Regions from separate parts of the Crassaminicella indica genome, predicted to be linked through region 3. Evidence: a T-box and tRNA genes for the amino acid it is inferred to sense, from the RefSeq annotation. Region 3 holds a T-box; the other regions hold tRNA genes.

Region 1 (6,247 bases), 190 kb from region 3:
TTCAAGGATACATGAAAGAAATGTTGATTACAATAATAGAATTTGTAGCCTAAATTATAATTTATCTGATGATAAATGCTTAGAAGTAAGAGAAGATTTTTCAGAAAATATAAGGAAAAGAACAGTAGAAGATTAGTTAAATTTTAATAATAGTAAATGTGCAATAGATACTATGAAAACCTCCATCTATATATGAGATGGAGGCTATTTTACAGTTAAGTTTATTATTCACTAAAAGCTTCAGTAGATTCAACCTTCTCTGTACATCCACAAGGAGGTTTTTTGTTGATTTGATCTGGGAATAATTGTGGAAATGTTGAACATATTGGAGCAGTTTCAGCTGAAAGCTTAGGGAATCCAGTAGATAGTACACATAACTGAACTGGAACAACAATTTTTTTCTCGCAAGTTACACATAAAGCGATAATTAGATTTGCTTTTACAGTACCAGTTACAGGACAGATTACAATGTCTCTCATAATACTATTGGTTGCTAGTCTTGTTTCGCAGCTTAAATTGCAGAATTCAGCAAAGCGTGGAAGAAATGCCGTATTAAAAACAGATGGCATACATAATTCGAAGAAATTGGTTAAAACAAGAGGTGCACATTCTCTTGCGATTGGTACATTTGTATATAGTGTAACTTGACATTCTTTATCACAATCATCAGTAAATAATGCATCTATTTCTACAACCACATCACCTGTGATTTTAACATTTTGAGTACCAAAGATAGGGGTACCCTTAAATTCTTCATCACAATCTCTTGTATTGGTATATAATATTTTTTCAGAAGCAGTTCCATCAGGACCTATTACAGTAATAGGTTTTCCATTTCCGTCTTCTACAAATTCTGCTCCAGAAATGGTTGTTAAAGGCTTTACAATCAAGTTTCTCTCATCATTAATATCAGCTGGATTGAAGAATTTTCTACATCTGATATCTAAAATTCTAGTAATCCTTGCTCCTCTTCCTAAAGCAGGTTTGAATTCTTGACCTGAAATAGTTCTTAATCCTTGCAAATTAAATAATGCAGCATCGTAAACTTTTTGAACATATAAGGATTCAGCCCGAACCTTTCTAAGTGTTCCATCAAATTCACAACCAGTATTTGCAGTACAGCATTTATCTGTAAGGGACATGGTAAGTGGTCCTGAATTTTGATTACATGTCATAGTTGTAACCCCCTTTTATTTTTCTTGTAAATGTCTTTTACACTGCTAGTATATTCATGCGAAAAATCATCTGTTACACTTTTAATACAAATTTGTCATATATTCTTATGTACTTCAATATGATAATAAGAAAGAAGCTTTTAATTTTGACTAATTTGTATTTAGGATGGTGAGAGTATGTCCTTTGCAAATCAAAGAAATATTTTAATTCACGATCGTCTAGGAAATTTATATAATTTCCGATGGCATGAAGAAAAAATTATATATACATATTTTGACAAGTATTTAAAGGAATATGAATCAGATACACTTGTTGATGATTGTACATTAGAATATGATGCAGTCATAGATGAAGAAAATAATGTATATTTTGCATACCACAGAAAAGATGGAAAACTGGTTTTAATGTTTTTGAAAAACGGTTTTTGGCATAAAAATCTTTTAGGAGGAGATAGAACTTTAAATATTTTCAATCTAAATTTATTCATATATAATCAACAAGTACATATGATTTATTGTATACCTGCAAATGAAAATAATATGTGTTATAGAATATATCACCATTATTATAAGAACCAAGAGTGGAAAACATTTGTTGTGCAGGATATTAAAAGAAAAAAATTATTAAATCCATTTCAAATTATACAAAATGAAAAGAATTTAATAATAGGATTTTATGATTTTTTAAATGATGAAGAACAAATATACATCAAGGAATTTGATCAAAAAAATGAACAGTGGCAAAATGCTCTGCAACTTACTTCAAGCAAGAAAGAAAAATTATATCTAGATATGTTCATGACAAAAAATAAAATTTTACATATTACATATTCAGAATATTTCCAAGGAAATCTTGTTATTAAATATGAAAAATATAAATTTGAAAATAATAAAGCAATAAGACTAATAGAAAAGGTCTTATCCAATCCTTCTAATTGTTCAAATGCTACTTTTATTCAGCAAGATGAAAAGCTTTGGATTGTATGGACGGAGTATGAACAGGTAGTTAGTTGTTTTACAGAGGATGATGGTGAAAATTGGAGCAAACCATACTTGTGGAAAGAATCAAAAAAAATAGATTTTTTCAGGTATAAGTTTAATACAAATGATGAGGATATAAAGAAGGATTATCAGTTTAACTATACTTTTGGGAAAGGTTATCCTGAATTTTCATTTATAGGATTTGGGCCTCTTGAAAATGTAGAGATAATTCCTCGGAAAATAAATTCTAATAAAAATATTAAGGATATAGTAAAGGGGCAAGAAATAAAAGATCAAGAAATACAGATAAAAAAAGAAAAGTTTTTTAAAAAAGAGTTATATGAATTACAAAAAAGTATAAAGATATTAGAGGATAAATTAAAAAGCGTTGAAGATTTAGAAGAAAGGTTGAAAACGATAGAAGAAAAAATTACAAGTGTTGAGAATTTAGAAGAAAGAATAAAAAATATAGAAGAGTATTTTAAGAGAAGAAGGAGAGGATTATTTAGATAGAAAGAAATAAAAAAGGATAGCTAACAAGGGTAAGGGATATAATTTCCTTACCTTTTTTTAAATTGTGATAACAATTTGATTAATATAAAAAAGGATTCTAACGTAAGCTAGAATCCTTAATTCAATGGTGCCGAAGGTGGGACTCGAACCCACACGGAGTCGCCCCCACCGGATTTTGAGTCCGGCGCGTCTGCCAATTCCACCACTTCGGCTTATCTTGTGACAAGAATTATAATAACACAAATCGAAAAGGAATGCAACAATATATTAAAAAAAATATAAAAGAAGTTTAAAGTTATTATTATGTAAAAAATGTTAAAAATAAATGAAAATTCTGGCTGTTTCTTGAAGAATGCAAAGGATTATGGTAAACTCATTTTATGATAAAAATTTAGAGATGAGCATAATTAATAAAATTGCCGTAGGCAAAAAAATATAATGACAAAATTATGTAGATTTCTAAGAGTAAAATATAAAAAATGCAAAAGTAAGAAATTGGAAAATAAAAATAGACATAGCTATAGTGTGAAAAGAAAAATTGAATTTAAATTAAACTTTAAGTTATGCTACTTTTTTATATCCCGTTAGGGATTTAAGCTTGTCGATGCATCCATCTTTAATAGAGCACTAGCTAAAGCAAGTAAAGATATCTCCTTAGCCTCTAGAGAGTAGTCTTATTATGATAAGATAAAATTGTCGAGGGGGAAAAGATTATGTCAAGCAAAAGAAAATGAAAAAAGTGGTAAAGGAGTTTTTTTGAAGATGGGATTCAAGAAGAAAAATGAAAATAGTATTGTATTATGCAAAAAAATTCAAATACACCCTACAAAAGGACAAATAGCAGATATAGAAAGAGATAGCTTTTTATGTAAACTCCTTTATAATACTTATTTAGCTCAAAGAAAAGAATATTATACTTGTTACAATAAAAACATGAAAATGACAGAACAGAGAAGTCAAATTAAGCTACTACGTGAGCAAAATACAGATTATGCAAAAGTATATGCAAAACATCTTCATGCAGTTTGTATGGATTTAGCAGTAGATTATGATAATTGTGTTAAAAAAAGAAGTAAAGGAGAAAAAACTAGACTTCCTCGATATAAGGATAAGGATTATTTTTATCCACTTAAAACACCTAAACAATATGTGAAAATAAAAGAAGATAGAATTAAATTAGGTTTTTATGAAATAAAAGTAGATGTTAATGAAATACCAACAAATTATGGAGAGGTTTGGATTATTAAAGCTAGAAACAAATATTTAATTTCTGTGTCTTATGAAGTTAACAAAAAAGAAAACAATAACAATAATATTTTGGCAATAGATTTAGGGATTTCTAAATTTGCAACAGGTATAAATCAAAATGGAGAAGTTATTGAAATTATAAACCCAAGATATGATAAGTATTGGAATAAAAAAATAGATAAAATAAGGTCAATGAGAGATACAAAGAAAAAGGGTAGTGGAAGATATAAAAAATTAACTAAGACTTTAAAAAGATTATATGAGAAAAGAAGGAAACAACAAGAGCATTTTATTCATACTATAACAAAATATTTAGTCTTAAATAATAAAGAATTAATTCTTGGAGATTTATCACAAGAGCAAATGATTAAAAAATCAAATTTAATAAAATTAAACAGAAGTATAAAAGAAAATTGGGGGTTAGGTAAATTCAAGACATTTTTAACATACAAGGCAAAATTACATGATGTTAAAGTGGTTTATATAAATGAAGCTTATACCTCTAAAACTTGTTCAAATTGTGGTAATCGAAAGAGCATGGAATTATCAAAAAGAGTTTATAAGTGTACGTGTGGTATGACATTAGATAGAGATATTAATTCAAGTATTAATATTTTTAATAAACACAATAAAAATAAAGCACTGAATTATAAGAATATAAACCAAGTAACTACTCTACATTTTCATTTTGGAAAATTAGTTGCTTGATTTTAAGAAAGGAAGTGAACAAAAGTACCGTTGGCTTGCGGTATAGCATTGTAGAGAAATGCTATTATGTACACTAATATTTGTAAAAATATTGAGTGTATGAATAAAATCTATAATTTTCATATATTTATTAAGATTTTTATAGATTTTATAAAGCTGAAAGTAGTGGATCCAATTACTCATGGAGTTATTGGTCTTGCAATATCTGCATATAGTGGAGATCCAGTAGCATTTACGAATCCTGTTTCATTAGGTTGTGCACTTGGAGCAATGTCTCCAGATATTGATATTATTGCAAAACTAAAGGGAGATTATGTTTATTTGAAGCATCATAGAGGGATATCCCATTCTATACCTGCTCTTTTTATTCTTGCAGGAATAATTACAGCAGGATTATCATTATTCTTTGCAGATTTTCAATTTTTAAGAGTTTTTATATGGACGCTGATGGGTTGCTTGTCTCATACATTATTTGATATTTTGAATTCATATGGAGCTAAGTTATTTATGCCTTTTACTAAGAGAAAATTTATGCTGGGGATTCTTATGCTTTATGATCCTGTTATTACAGTGTTGTGTTTTTTATTAATATTTGTAAAGGAAAAAACAATTGCTTTTTATTTATGTATTACGACAAGTTTTTTTGTATATCTAGGCTTAAGGTGGTTGATGAAGCAGTATGCCGAAAAAAAAGTAAAAAATTATTATCGCCACGGATATAAAATTTGCAGTGTAAATATTTTGCCAGCTCTTATGGCTTATCATAAATGGGATTTTATTGTAAGCACGAATAATTATAATATTGTAGGGCAAGTAAATTTATTTAATGGAAAAATAATTGAAAGAAAAAAATTAAAGAAATTAGAAGATGAAGAAGTTAAAATGTTCAAGGAAACAAATATTGGGAAATATTTTAGAGAGTTTACTCCTATTTATCATGTAATAAAATCGGAAGAAATGGACAATATAGTATTTAAGTTTATTGATTTACGTTATTTTTTAAGAAATGATTTTATGCATCATGCTACGGTAATTTATGACCGCGAAAAAAATATCATTCAATCATTTTTTCATCCTTATCATATTGATAAAAGTATTCCTGTGGCAGAAATGGACTAAAAGTGGCGTAGCTTGCGTCACTTTTTTTATATATTTGAAAAAATAGGGAACTTTATATAAGCTATAATCGTCTAAAAAGAGAATTGCTGTAAGAAGAAAGGAGGGACGTATTATGATTAAAACTGTAAACGAACTAATCGATCAAAGTCAACAAGGCGATATTAAAAGCTTTGAAGCTTTGATAAAGGATCATCAAAAGCTAGCATTTAATATTGCATATAGAATGTTGGGAAATATAGAAGACGCAAAGGATGCAACACAAGATGCTTTTATAAAAACCTATCGATCATTACATAAATTTAAGAGAGAAAGTAATTTTTCTACATGGTTGTATAGAATTGTAACAAATACTTGTTTAGATGTGTTAAGGAAAAGAAAATTACAAAAAACATATTCTTATGACTGTCAGATTGATACAGAAGATGGAGATATTATCAGAGATTTGCCAGATGCAACTAATTTGCCTGAAGATATGGTTGCAAAAAGAGAATGCCAAAGAAATA
Region 2 (6,247 bases), 170 kb from region 3:
CCTGTATATATATTTTCATCTTCAATATTGTAAATTCACCTATCTTCGATTCTATATGAAATTCATCACTATATCTTTTTATATTAGGTAGTCCCATACCTGCTCCAAATCCCAATTCTCTTACTTTATTAGAAGCAGTTGAATATCCTTCCTCCATCGCTTTATCAATGTTTTTTATACCCGGACCATTATCCCTAGCAACAATCTCTACAGCATTAGGACTTATCAATACAGTTATTTTTCCTCCTTCTGAATGGATCACTATATTCATTTCAGCCTCATATGTAACAATGGCTATCTTCTTAATAGCTTTTGAATCAATTCCTAGCTGTCTAAGAACTTTTTTAATATTGCTTGATGCTTCCCCAGCTCTTGAAAAATCATCTTTTATAATCTCATATTCTAATTTAATACTATTTTTCTCTTGTTCATTAACCATAAAACCTACGCTCCTCCCCTGCTAGGAATACCTTTGAGTCCATTAGCATATAGTATTCCACAAGCAGTATATAGAATGTGATTTGTACTAAGCAATATCATATTATTTTTTTTAGCTAATTCAATAGCTTCTTTAACAGGTTTTTTCCCTCGTACAAAAACCACTGTATTAATATCTGTCATTTCTGCTGTTCTTATTACCTGTAGATTCGTAAGACCTGTAAGCAATAAAGTTTTTCCATTGATAAAAGCTAGCACATCACTCATTAAATCACATCCAAAGGCTTGATCTACTTCCATATCCAATAAATTTTCTCCTACTAGGCATTCAGCATTTAACAATTCCATGATTTTAGTAATTTTCATTCAAATCCCCCTCAATATTCATTATTGTCTAAAAAATATGAATATTGGTACACTCCTTTTATAAAAGCGTTTTGTATCCCTAAAAATAACTTTTTATCATTCTTTTCTGCTGTTTCTAACTCCTGTATCAAATCAGCTACTAACTTTATAAGTCCATTATGCATAGCTTTCATCTGAACAGGTGGATTTTCACCTCTTAATCGCCCTTGAATCTCTTTTAAATCATCTATATGCTTTTTGGCTAGTTCCATATCTATTTGACTGTTTTGTGATTGCTTTATATTTTCAGCCAATGCTTTAAATACTTCCATTAACTTTTTTATCTGACCTTCTAAAGTATCTATATATGCAGAATCTTCTTTTTTGTATGATATTGATTTTGAAGAAACCCTTCTTGTTACAACAAATGCTTCTGTATATTGTTTTTTAATATTTGGTAGAATATTATCAATACTTTTCCTATCTAACATTGACATAGTTATTACTTTATATCCATCATTATCCCAAATATAGGCTCCTATATCCTTGCTATTCAATTCCTTAACTAAAGATAGTGCATTTTGTTTTGTCTTAAAGCTTCCAACTTGAACACTATATATATCAATTCCTTCTATTTCAAAGGTATTTGTATATCCTTCATTTGTAGCTTTATCTATCTTTTTTGTTTTATTGTTTTTTTCTGATTCTTCCTTAGATGCTTCTGATATTTCTTCTTGCATTTTAACTACTTTTTTTATTCCTTTATTTTTATTATTTTTTTCTATTCCTATTTCATTAGAAGAAATCATCGGCAGAATCACATATTTCGTACCTAAATAGCCTATTAATATAGACAAACTAAATAAAAATATAATTATAATTGTAAAAGTAATTTTTTTTCCCATACTTTTTCTTCGAATCTTCACTCTTGTTTGTCTCATTTCTTCGCCCCCTTTAAAGAATATTTTCTACAAACTAAATGTTATTTCCTTTTGATTCAAGAATAATTCTTATTCTTTTTTCATTTTTCTATATTACAAATCATAAATAATTTCTAATGAATTACATTTTCTTCTAAACAAATATAAAATATATCCGATACTTAATATAGTATATTTTTTTATATTATATGAAAAGGAGTCTTTGCCATGCCTAATAATCTTATTCAAAAAATACTTGATCATAAAATAGCTCAAATTCAAAGTAGATTACCTATTAATATAAATTTAAATAAACACAAAGCCACATCAGATTTTAATGATATACTAAATGAAAAAATCCAAAATGTGAAATCTCAAGATATCTCTTCTACTGCATATGATTCTCTCATTGAAGCTGCTTCTAAAAAATTTAATGTCGACCCAAATTTAGTAAAAGCTGTCATTAAAGCAGAGTCAAATTTTAATAAAAGCGCTCTATCTAAAGCAGGTGCACAAGGACTTATGCAGTTAATGCCTCAAACATCTTTAGGGCTAGGTATCACAAATCCTTTAGACCCTGTACAAAATATCTATGGGGGTACTAAATATTTACGTAGCATGTTGACAAGATATAATGGAAATACAAAACTAGCTTTAGCTGCGTATAACGCTGGTCCTAATAACGTAGATAAATATAAAGGCGTTCCACCTTTCAAAGAAACCAAAAACTATGTAGATAAAGTTCTGCAATTTAAAAAAAGCTATGACCATATAACTTCTACAAAAAATTTTGAAACCCTACTGTAAAAACAGTAGGGTTTTTTAGAACAATCTTCTAGCTTTAACATATGCTCTTTTATAATAAGAATCATTATTTAAATCTGTTATAAGAATTCTTTTCCTTCCTGAAGATGCATGTATAAACTTTCCATTCCCTATATATATACCTACATGACTAATTTTCCCATTATTAGACCCATTCGTATCAAAGAATACCAAATCACCTATTCTTAAATCACTCTTTGATACTTTTTGTCCCACTGTCGCTTGTCCTCTAGATGTTCTAGGAAGCTTTATTCCTATTTTTCTGTATACATAAGATGTAAATCCTGAACAATCAAAAGTATTAGGTCCACTAGCTCCATATACATATTTTTTACCTAATTGAGCATTAGCAATAGTTGCTACCTTCATACCTAAAGAAGACCTGTCCTTACCTCTTGAAGCAGATACATCTTTTAATACAATAGTTAAATAATCTTTATATACCCAACCTTCTCGATTCTCTTTCAGAATAATATTAAACCAATCATCTTTAAAATCTTTTACCTGCACATAGTTATCCAAATTTAAAGTTCCTACAATTTCTCCTGTATAAGAAGGAGCTTTTCTTACATTCACATGATTTCCTGTAATCTTTGCTATTTTATAATTAGGCTTTATCTTTATATAATCTGAATGAACCCAACCTTTGCCTCTGTCAATATCAATGCCATACCAATCCGATTTTTGATCTATTATTGTTACTTCTGTACCAGCAAATAACTTTCCTATACTACTTGAAGCAATATCTGGCTGTTGTCGGATATTTAAAGCATTAGCTGTTACAATCCCTTTTTTAATAAAATCTTTTTCCTTATCTACAACAATAACTAATTGATTATGTACCCATCCAAGCTTTCCATCACCTAATGCTATACCATACCATTCTCCACTGTTTTTTAGAATATGTACATATTCTCCTAACCTTAAAGTACTTAAAACAGCTGATGTCATTTTAGGTTCCTGTCTAACATTTACATGATTCCCTATTACTATACCATCGTTTTTCCCTTCTCCATAGACAAAAGAAATCATCAGCAAATTACACAATACCATCAAACAGAAATATTTCATAAATTTAATCATTTGTGATCCCCCTATAACATTATTATATACATGAGCATCTGTTTACCCTTAATAATTATTGCCGTTATATATGCCTTTAATACATTTCTACATAAAAACATAAAATCCTTCATTGAATAAAAAAATAAAATTGGTAAAAAAAAACTACTCATAATTGAGTAGCTAACAATTTTTGGTGCGAGAGACGGGACTTGAACCCGTACGCCAATCGACACACGCCCCTCAAACGTGCCTGTCTGCCTATTCCAGCACTCTCGCATATTACTATATCAGTATAGCATCATGCCTATTCATTGTCAATATCCTATAATCCCATAGTCAAAACAAACGCATTTCTAAATCTATTCAATTAGAAAAATATAATTATTTAATCAAAAATAATTAAATGCGTTTGTCATGACTAATGAATATCTAGACTCTATTTTTTCATATACCAGCTTTCTATATTATTATATATATTATTTGGTTTAGGAAGTATATCTCCTTTAACATATTGCTTCATGATAATTGAACTATTTTTAAAATATAAACTAAAGTATGGCAAATCATCTACTACAAAATGTTGTATCTCTTTATATTTCTTTTTTTTCAATTGTTTATTCTTTATAAAAGCAGCTTCATTCAATAGTTTATCTAAATCAGGATTACTATACCTAATAAAGTTTGTATTTCCTATAAAGCTTGAATGAAAAATAAAACGAAGATCTGGTATATCAGATAATTGCCAACCACCTAAAGCAATATCAAACTGGCCTTTTCTTACTCTTCTCTCATATTCTTTCCAGTCAACTGGATCAATAATAATATCTATCCCTATTTCTTTAAGCTGATCTGAAATCATTTTAGCAGCTTTCAATCTTTGAGCATTATCTCTATTTACAAGTAAATGCAACCTAAGTTCTTGACCTAATTCATTTTCAAACCATACATCTTTATCTCTATTTTCCCAACCAGATTCTTTTAATAGCTTTCTTGCTATCAATAGATCTTTTCCAAACTTTTTTTCTTCCTCATCATATAAATAGCTATCTGGATAAACAGGTGCATCTACTACAGTAGCATGACCTAAATATACTTCATTTATAATGGCATGTCTATCAATACCATATCCTAATGCTTTTCTAATATTTTTATCTTGAAGCATTTTATTGCGAAAATTAAATCCTAAAAACTCATATTCCTTTGTTACATATTCATAAATCTTTAAAGACTTATTTTCACTATACTTTTCCCAATCAAAATTCGTTGCTGATGCCCCATCAAGCTCACCTGCTTCAACAAGAGTTAACGCAGCCTCTTTATCCGGCACACGTTTTGCAATAATTGAAGCAATATAAGGCTTTTTCCCCCAATAAGCATCGTTTGCAATTAACTTTATACTTTTAAATTTATTATAAGCTTCAACCTTATAAGGACCTGTTCCAATAGGCTTTATATTAACTGCATCGTATACCCTTCTAGTTGTTTGAAACTGATGTTTTGGAATAATTGGAAAAGTAAACAACTCAATCCAACTGTTCATTGCATTATCAAATTCAATCTTTATACTATCTTTACTTAAAATCTTAGTATTTTTTATATGCTTTACAAGTTCATTATATATAGACTCTTTTCCAATTATATTAATCTTCATAGAATCAATTGTAAATTTTACATCCTCTGATGTAAAAGGCTTTCCATCATGCCAAAACACATCATCTCTTAATTTGAAAATCCATTCCTTTCCATCATCTGAAACATTCCAGCTCTCAGCCAATACAGGCTTAGCATCTAAATTTTTATCTAGCCTTATTAAGCCCTCATAAATCAATTTATTTAAATAATAAACACTTTTATTATCATTTAAAATAGGATTTAATGTATCAAACTGAATGATAGGAATAGATAATTCACCACCAAATACTGGTTTTCCTATTTGCACAGGCTCATTTTCATTTTGTTCCATTTCTATATTCTTATCCATACATCCTGATAAAATAATCATAATAAAGAAAAAGCATAGTACATTTTTTATTCCATTCACCAAAATTCCTCCACATTTTATCTAAAGAATTCTCTTTAATTTGCTATTTTCAACTATCCCTGGAATTCTTCCTCTTTTGGCAACAGCTTCTCCTCCTACTTCTTTTATATCCATAGTCATATCAATTGCAGGAGCCCCTGATATATAACTACCTACTCCAAAAGAATCTGCACCAGCTTCAGATAATATTCTAATTTTCTCTGGTGTCAATCCTCCAGATACAAATATTTTAACATGATTATATCCATTAATATCCAGTTTGCTTCTTAATTCTCTTACAAGATAAGGAGTAACTCCTCCTCTTTCACTTGGTGTATCTAATCGAATACCAAATAGCTTATCTCCTAAAGCTTTTGCAATACGTAAACTTTCCTCGACTTCATCTTTGAATGTATCTACTAGCACAATCCTTTTATGAGACTCTGGCGTAACTTCATCATAAACCTTTGCAACATCAAGTGTATCTCCCGCTATCAACATAGCTGCATGAGGAAGTGTTCCTGATGCTTCTATGTTCATAATCTTTGCTGCTAATACACAGCTTACACCATTTGCTCCTCCAATTAAAGCAGCTCTTTCCATTACTGGTGCAACTGCTGGATGCACATGTCTT
Region 3 (6,247 bases):
AAAAAGTAAAAAATAGAGGATATTATTTTGATTTGCTTAAAATGTATGAATATATAAAAAAGAAAGACCATCAATATCCTTCAACGCCGTCCTTATCTCATATGTTTGCTCTTGATTACCAGTTAGATAAAATTTTAGAAGAAGGCTTAGAAAATAGATTTATTCGTCATGAAAATATGGCAAAATATGTTCGTGCTTGGGCAAAAGAGAATTTTTCATTATTTGCTGATGAAAAATATGCTTCAAACACATTAACAACTATTAAAAATTCAAAAAATATATCTGTTGCTGAATTAAATATAAAGCTAAAAGAACATGGCTATATAATATCTAATGGATATGGAATATTAAAAGAACAAACATTTAGAATCGCCCATATGGCAGAAACTACCTTAGATGAAATAAAAGCCTTACTTGAAACAATTAATAATATTTTAAATCTATAGAATAAAAAATCGTGACCTGAACTAGTCACGATTTTTTATTCATCAATATTTATTGATCATATACTCTGATTTCATCAAGGTAATTATAGATTGTATATCTTGATACACATAAAACTTTTGCTACATAATCTATTGCACCCTTTATTAAGAAAGCTCCTTGATCATCCAACCTTTTTACAATATGTACTTTCTCATCCTTGTTCATATAAGCTACAGGTTTACCTAATGCATTAATTGTATTCGTCACAATATTTGTTAATACATCATTTACATTATTTGCAGCATAATGATTATTTTTCACTTCATTAGAATCCTGAACCTGCATAATTTCATTAATAGCGTTTTGTGCAACAATCAATGTAGACATATCAAAATTAATACATAATAGACCAATGACTCTTCCACTTTCATCTTTTATAGGCATAGTACTAGATTTTAATACTCTCCCATCAGTTGTCTTTGCTGTATAATTAATAATATTATCCTGTACATTTCCTTTTTGTACAGCTTTCAATCCAGCTTCCGTCATAGGACTTCCTACACTTCTTCCTGTCACATGACCATTCTCTATCGCAATAATAGAACTTTTTCCATCACAGAAATTATGCAATACTATTTCGCAATTTTTTCCGAATGTTTGTGCTATGCCTTCAATAAGAGGTACTATGGCATTTAATATTGGATGTATGGATTTTTCCACAGAGCTTTCCCCCTTATCTTATCGAATAACAATATTCACTAATTTTTTAGGTACCACAATTACCTTAATGATTTGCTTTCCTTCTATCAGAGATGTAATTTTATCATTTGCTAAAGCTTCTTTCTCTAATTCTTCTTTAGTTAGCGCTGTTGAAACCTCTATTTTTTCTTTTACTTTTCCATTGATCTGTATTACGATTTCAACTTCATCTTTTACTATTGCATCTTTATCATAGCTTGGCCATTCATGAGCATGCACACTTGAATCATATCCCATACTATGCCATAATTCTTCAGTTATATGTGGTGCAAAAGGAGCTAAAAGAATGATTACTGTCTCTAAAGCTTCTCTTAATAAACTCTTATTACATTTTTCTCCTAATTCTTTATATTTATAAATTTCATTTACAAGTTCCATAATAGCACTAATAGCTGTATTAAAGTTAAAACGCTCCTCAACATCTTCTGTTACTCTTTTTATAGTTATATGAATCATATATCTAAATTTCTTATCTTCTTTTGAGTAAACATTATCTTCTTTTGCATCAATTAAGCTATCTTTTAATTCATCTATTACTCTCCATACTCTGTTTAAGAATCTAAAGCATCCTTCTACCCCTGTATCACTCCATTCAAGATCCCTATCAGGCGGTGCTGCAAAAAGAATAAATAATCTTGCTGTATCTGCTCCATATTTTTCTATTATTTCTTTAGGGCTGACAACATTTCCTTTCGATTTTGACATCTTAGCTCCATCTTTTAGAACCATTCCTTGAGTAAGAAGATTTTTAAAAGGCTCTGAAACAGGTGAATATCCTAAATCATTTAATACCTTTGTAAAAAATCTAGCGTAAAGAAGATGTAAAATCGCATGCTCTACCCCACCAATATATTGATCTACATCCATCCAGTATTTTGCTTTATCGTATCCAAATACAGCTTCACTATTTGAAGGATCTGTATATCTCAAAAAATACCATGAAGAATCTACAAATGTATCCATTGTATCCGTTTCTCTTGTAGCATCTTTACCACATTTTGGACACTTTGTATGAATGAATTCCTTGCTAGTCGTTAAAGGTGATTCACCCTTTCCAGAAAAAACTACATCTGTTGGTAACATCACTGGTAAATCTTTCTCATCAACTGGAACAGATCCACAATCTTTACAATTAACAATTGGTATTGGTGTTCCCCAATATCTTTGTCTTGAGATTAACCAATCTCTTAATCTAAAGTTTATAGTTTTTTTACCTAATCCTTCTTTTTCAAGATAATCAGATATTTGTACCAAAGCTTCTTTACTATCCATTCCATCAAATTTTCCTGAGTTAACCATAACCCCTTCATTAGTATAAGCCTTATCTAGGTTGTAAACATCTACACTATCATCTTTTGGTTTAATAACAGGAACAATTTCAAGATCATATTTTTTAGCAAACTCAAAATCTCTCTCATCATGAGCAGGAACAGCCATAATAGCTCCTGTACCATAATCCATTAAAACATAGTTTGCAATATAGATAGGGATATTCTTTCCTGTTAAAGGATTTACAGCATATTTTCCTATAAACATACCTTCTTTTTCTACATTTGTTGCTGTTCTTTCTATTTCTGAAAGGTATTGAAGCTTTTCTACAAACTCTTTAACGCTTTTTTCGTATTCAGTACCTTTTGTAAGCTCTGTTACATATGGATGTTCAGGAGCTAGTACCATATAAGTAACACCATAAATTGTATCTGGTCTAGTTGTAAACACATTTAATATTTTATCCGAATCATCTATTTTGAACTCAACTTCTGCTCCCACACTTTTTCCTATCCAATTTTTCTGCATAGTTTTTACTTTTTCAGGCCAGCCTTTCAGCTTTTCTATATCTTCTAATAATTTTTCAGCATAATCTGTAATTTTAAAATACCATTGTTCTAGATCTTTTTTTCCTACTAAGCTATCACAACGTTCACAATGTCCACCTACTACCTGTTCATTAGCCAATACGGTTTCACAAGAAGGACACCAGTTTACAGGGTATTTTTTCTTATAAACAAGTCCTTTTTTATAAAATTGCAAGAAAATCCATTGTGTCCATTTATAATAATCTGGATGACAAGTAGCTACTTCTCTATTCCAATCATAACTAATCCCTAACTCCTTTAATTGTCTTCTCATTTCTTCAATGTTTTCCCAAGTCCATTTATTAGGGTGAATACCATGTTTTATGGCTGCATTCTCAGCAGGTAGTCCAAAAGAATCCCATCCCATTGGATGAAGTACATTAAAACCTTTCATTTTCTTAAATCTCGCTATAACATCTCCAATAGAATAGTTTCTTACATGTCCCATATGAAGTTTTCCTGATGGATATGGGAACATCTCCAATACATAATATTTTTCTTTTTCATTTTCAACAGTTTCAAACATTTTATTTTTTTCCCAATAATCTTGCCATTTCTTTTCAATTTGACTAAAATCATATTTTGGCATATACAAATCCTCCTATGTATTTAATTTTTAAAATAATCTTGGAAAATAAAAAAGTACCCTGGAAAATTCTTATCCCTATATAGGGACGAGGAATTCCCCGCGGTACCACCCTAATTGACAATTATGTCCACTTATTGGTTTCTAAAGGTAACCAACCTATTTAAATTGAGGCAAGTTCAATAACTTACTTTATCGATTCGCACCATCCATCGACTCTCTGAAAAAGCTATATTATTTACTACTCCTCTATACGAATATTGATTTTTTGTAATAGGTCTTAGAATTTTATAACTATTATAATGGCTTTTTTACAGATTGTCAACATTTACATGCAATGCATCTTTCCATACTCTTTCTATATTATAAAAGCTTCTTTCTTCTTCAATGAAAAGATGTACTACTACATTTATATAATCTAACAAAATCCATCTACCACTAGCATAACCTTCTTTATGGTCTAATATAACTCCATTTTCTTTCATTTTATCTTCAATTTCATCAGCAATAGCCTTTACCTGACGGGTTGATGTTCCATGAGCTATTACAAAATAATCTGTAAAGCTTGAGATATTCCTAATATCTAATATCTCAATATCTTGTCCTTTTTTATTGTCTATACTCTTTGCAATCTCAAAAGCAATTTTTTTTGATGTTTCGATCATATATAACCTCCTAAAATCTTATATTACAAGGAAATTGCTGTTTTATTTTTTCATATCATTTCCAATAATAATTGTAATATCAGCTTTTGTATCTGTATTTATACCCTTTTCTATTTCCTTAATATTTAATAGCTCTGCAATATTTTTTGCATCACTATCTTTATTATTTCTATTATAGATATGAGTTTGTCCATATTTTATACCTGCTACATTACCTATATTTACAACTTTATATCCCTTTTCTTTTAGCATATTAGCTGTTTTTGTAGCAATTCCATTTATATTTGATCCATTTAAAACTTCTACTGTAACTTTATCTTTCGTATACTCTTTATTCTCATGAGCATCTATATTTTGATCTTGTGCATCCTTTCCCCTAAAAATTTGATCTACAATTGTTTTTACTCCATTCATATCAGGAATATAATACCATAATCCGTTTATCAATTTTGGTTCTCCAGGTATTGTTATCATATTAATATCTTCCATCTTTATATCCCTAGCTTTAAATGCATAAGAACTCATCGTTGTAATAGGCATATTTGTATCTACATAAGCTTTAAAGGTTCTCAATAGATTTGGTAATTTTGTAATGATTCTAGGAGATAACAATTTATCCGCTAATGCCATTAAAAAATCATGTTGGGCATTAATTCTACCTAAATCTTGATTTTTATATCCCTTTCTAAATCTTAAAAACTGCATTGCTTTATTACTATCTAATACTTGTCTTCCTTTTTTTAAATTAATTTTTAGAGGTGGATCAGCCTTTGGATCATAATACTTCATATCCTGTGGCACATAAACCTCTACGCCACCTACATCGTCTACAATTTTCCCTACAGCAGCATAATTTACTTCAATATAATAGTGAACGGGTACACCTAAAAAGTCCTTTACTGCCTTCATAGCTAGATCCATACCACCATATGCATGAGCATGATTAATTTTTTCTTTTTGTCTACGACCTCTTATAACAACTCTTGTATCTCTAGGAATAGAAATGATGTCTACTTTTTTTGTGTTTGGATCAAATGTTGCAAGCATCATCGTATCTGTTCTAGCATGCTTACTGCTTTCGATATCCTTTGCATCTACACCTACTATTAAAACATTTACACGTTCTTCTTTTTCAGGCGTACCATCTTCACTTACTATTTTTTCTCCACTATATCCCTGTCCTTTAACTGTCATACTACTCATAAAAATATAAGTCCCTGTACACATAACTACAGTAAAGCAAATAAATGCAATGACTAACACTTTCAAGAATTTTTTCATATTCTCACTCCTGACGTAATTCATCTCTTCGTAATAGGAGATCATTTCTAGCAAAAATAGTGTTTAAATGCAATAACTCTCCCTTAGAAACTATATATTTTATAGTATGATTAAAAGCCATTAAAGTAGCTTTATTTAAATCTTGTAAAGCTGCTTCCCGTAAAAGTTCTACTCCATTAAAGTTTCTATTTGGCTCAATATAATCTGCTAAATATATAATTTGATCAAGGAGCGTCATGTTTTCTTTTCCCGTTGTATGAAATTTAATGGCATTAAGAATTTCATCATCTTCAATATTAAATTCTCTTTTTGCAATTTCAGCACCAACAGCTCCATGAAGTAATCCAGGTTGAAATTTAGTAACACCATCAACTAGTATACCAAACCGCTCAGCATAATTCAATAATTGTTCCGCACTCAGATTTTTTGCACAGTCATGAACAAGACCTGCTATACTTGCTTTCGTAATAGAACCATTATATATTTTCGCCAAATTTTCAGCTGTCTTTTGTACACCTAAAGAATGTAAATATCTTTTCTCTGTTAATCTACTTTTCAATATTTTCTTTATTTCATTAATTTGTAGCAATTTTTACACCTCTTTGTATAGGTTGTTTTTATATATATAATATTCTACAGGCTCAGGTAGTAAATATTTTATAGACTGTCCTTCT

Evidence for each region. The T-box of region 3 lies ahead of leuS (leucine--tRNA ligase). A T-box ahead of a tRNA ligase gene usually reads a tRNA of that ligase, here a tRNA-Leu.
Region 1: it encodes a tRNA-Leu, which carries the amino acid that the T-box ahead of leuS (leucine--tRNA ligase) is inferred to sense. The anticodon was not compared.
Region 2: it encodes a tRNA-Leu, which carries the amino acid that the T-box ahead of leuS (leucine--tRNA ligase) is inferred to sense. The anticodon was not compared.

What each region holds. Positions count from the first base shown of each region.
Region 1 is NZ_CP078093.1:2,160,337-2,166,583, forward strand. It holds gene KVH43_RS10170 (hypothetical protein) at 1-136, shown strand, start outside; gene KVH43_RS10175 (hypothetical protein) at 225-1,175, opposite strand; gene KVH43_RS10180 (hypothetical protein) at 1,353-2,669, shown strand; tRNA gene KVH43_RS10185 (tRNA-Leu) at 2,795-2,881, opposite strand; gene KVH43_RS10190 (RNA-guided endonuclease InsQ/TnpB family protein) at 3,432-4,625, shown strand; gene KVH43_RS10195 (metal-dependent hydrolase) at 4,692-5,744, shown strand; gene KVH43_RS10200 (RNA polymerase sigma factor) at 5,857-6,247, shown strand, end outside.
Region 2 is NZ_CP078093.1:2,173,226-2,179,472, reverse strand. It holds gene KVH43_RS10265 (ATP-binding protein) at 1-439, opposite strand, end outside; gene KVH43_RS10260 (DRTGG domain-containing protein) at 445-804, opposite strand; gene KVH43_RS10255 (SPOR domain-containing protein) at 816-1,724, opposite strand; gene KVH43_RS10250 (lytic transglycosylase domain-containing protein) at 1,932-2,510, shown strand; gene KVH43_RS10245 (C40 family peptidase) at 2,526-3,611, opposite strand; tRNA gene KVH43_RS10240 (tRNA-Leu) at 3,785-3,869, opposite strand; gene KVH43_RS10235 (peptide ABC transporter substrate-binding protein) at 4,030-5,634, opposite strand; gene KVH43_RS10230 (nicotinate phosphoribosyltransferase) at 5,656-6,247, opposite strand, start outside.
Region 3 is NZ_CP078093.1:2,346,508-2,352,754, reverse strand. It holds gene KVH43_RS11190 (pyridoxal-phosphate-dependent aminotransferase family protein) at 1-446, shown strand, start outside; gene KVH43_RS11185 (helix-turn-helix transcriptional regulator) at 496-1,146, opposite strand; gene leuS (leucine--tRNA ligase) at 1,165-3,630, opposite strand; T-box leader at 3,709-3,891, opposite strand; gene rsfS (ribosome silencing factor) at 3,939-4,292, opposite strand; gene KVH43_RS11170 (LCP family protein) at 4,335-5,573, opposite strand; gene yqeK (bis(5'-nucleosyl)-tetraphosphatase (symmetrical) YqeK) at 5,578-6,162, opposite strand; gene nadD (nicotinate-nucleotide adenylyltransferase) at 6,166-6,247, opposite strand, start outside.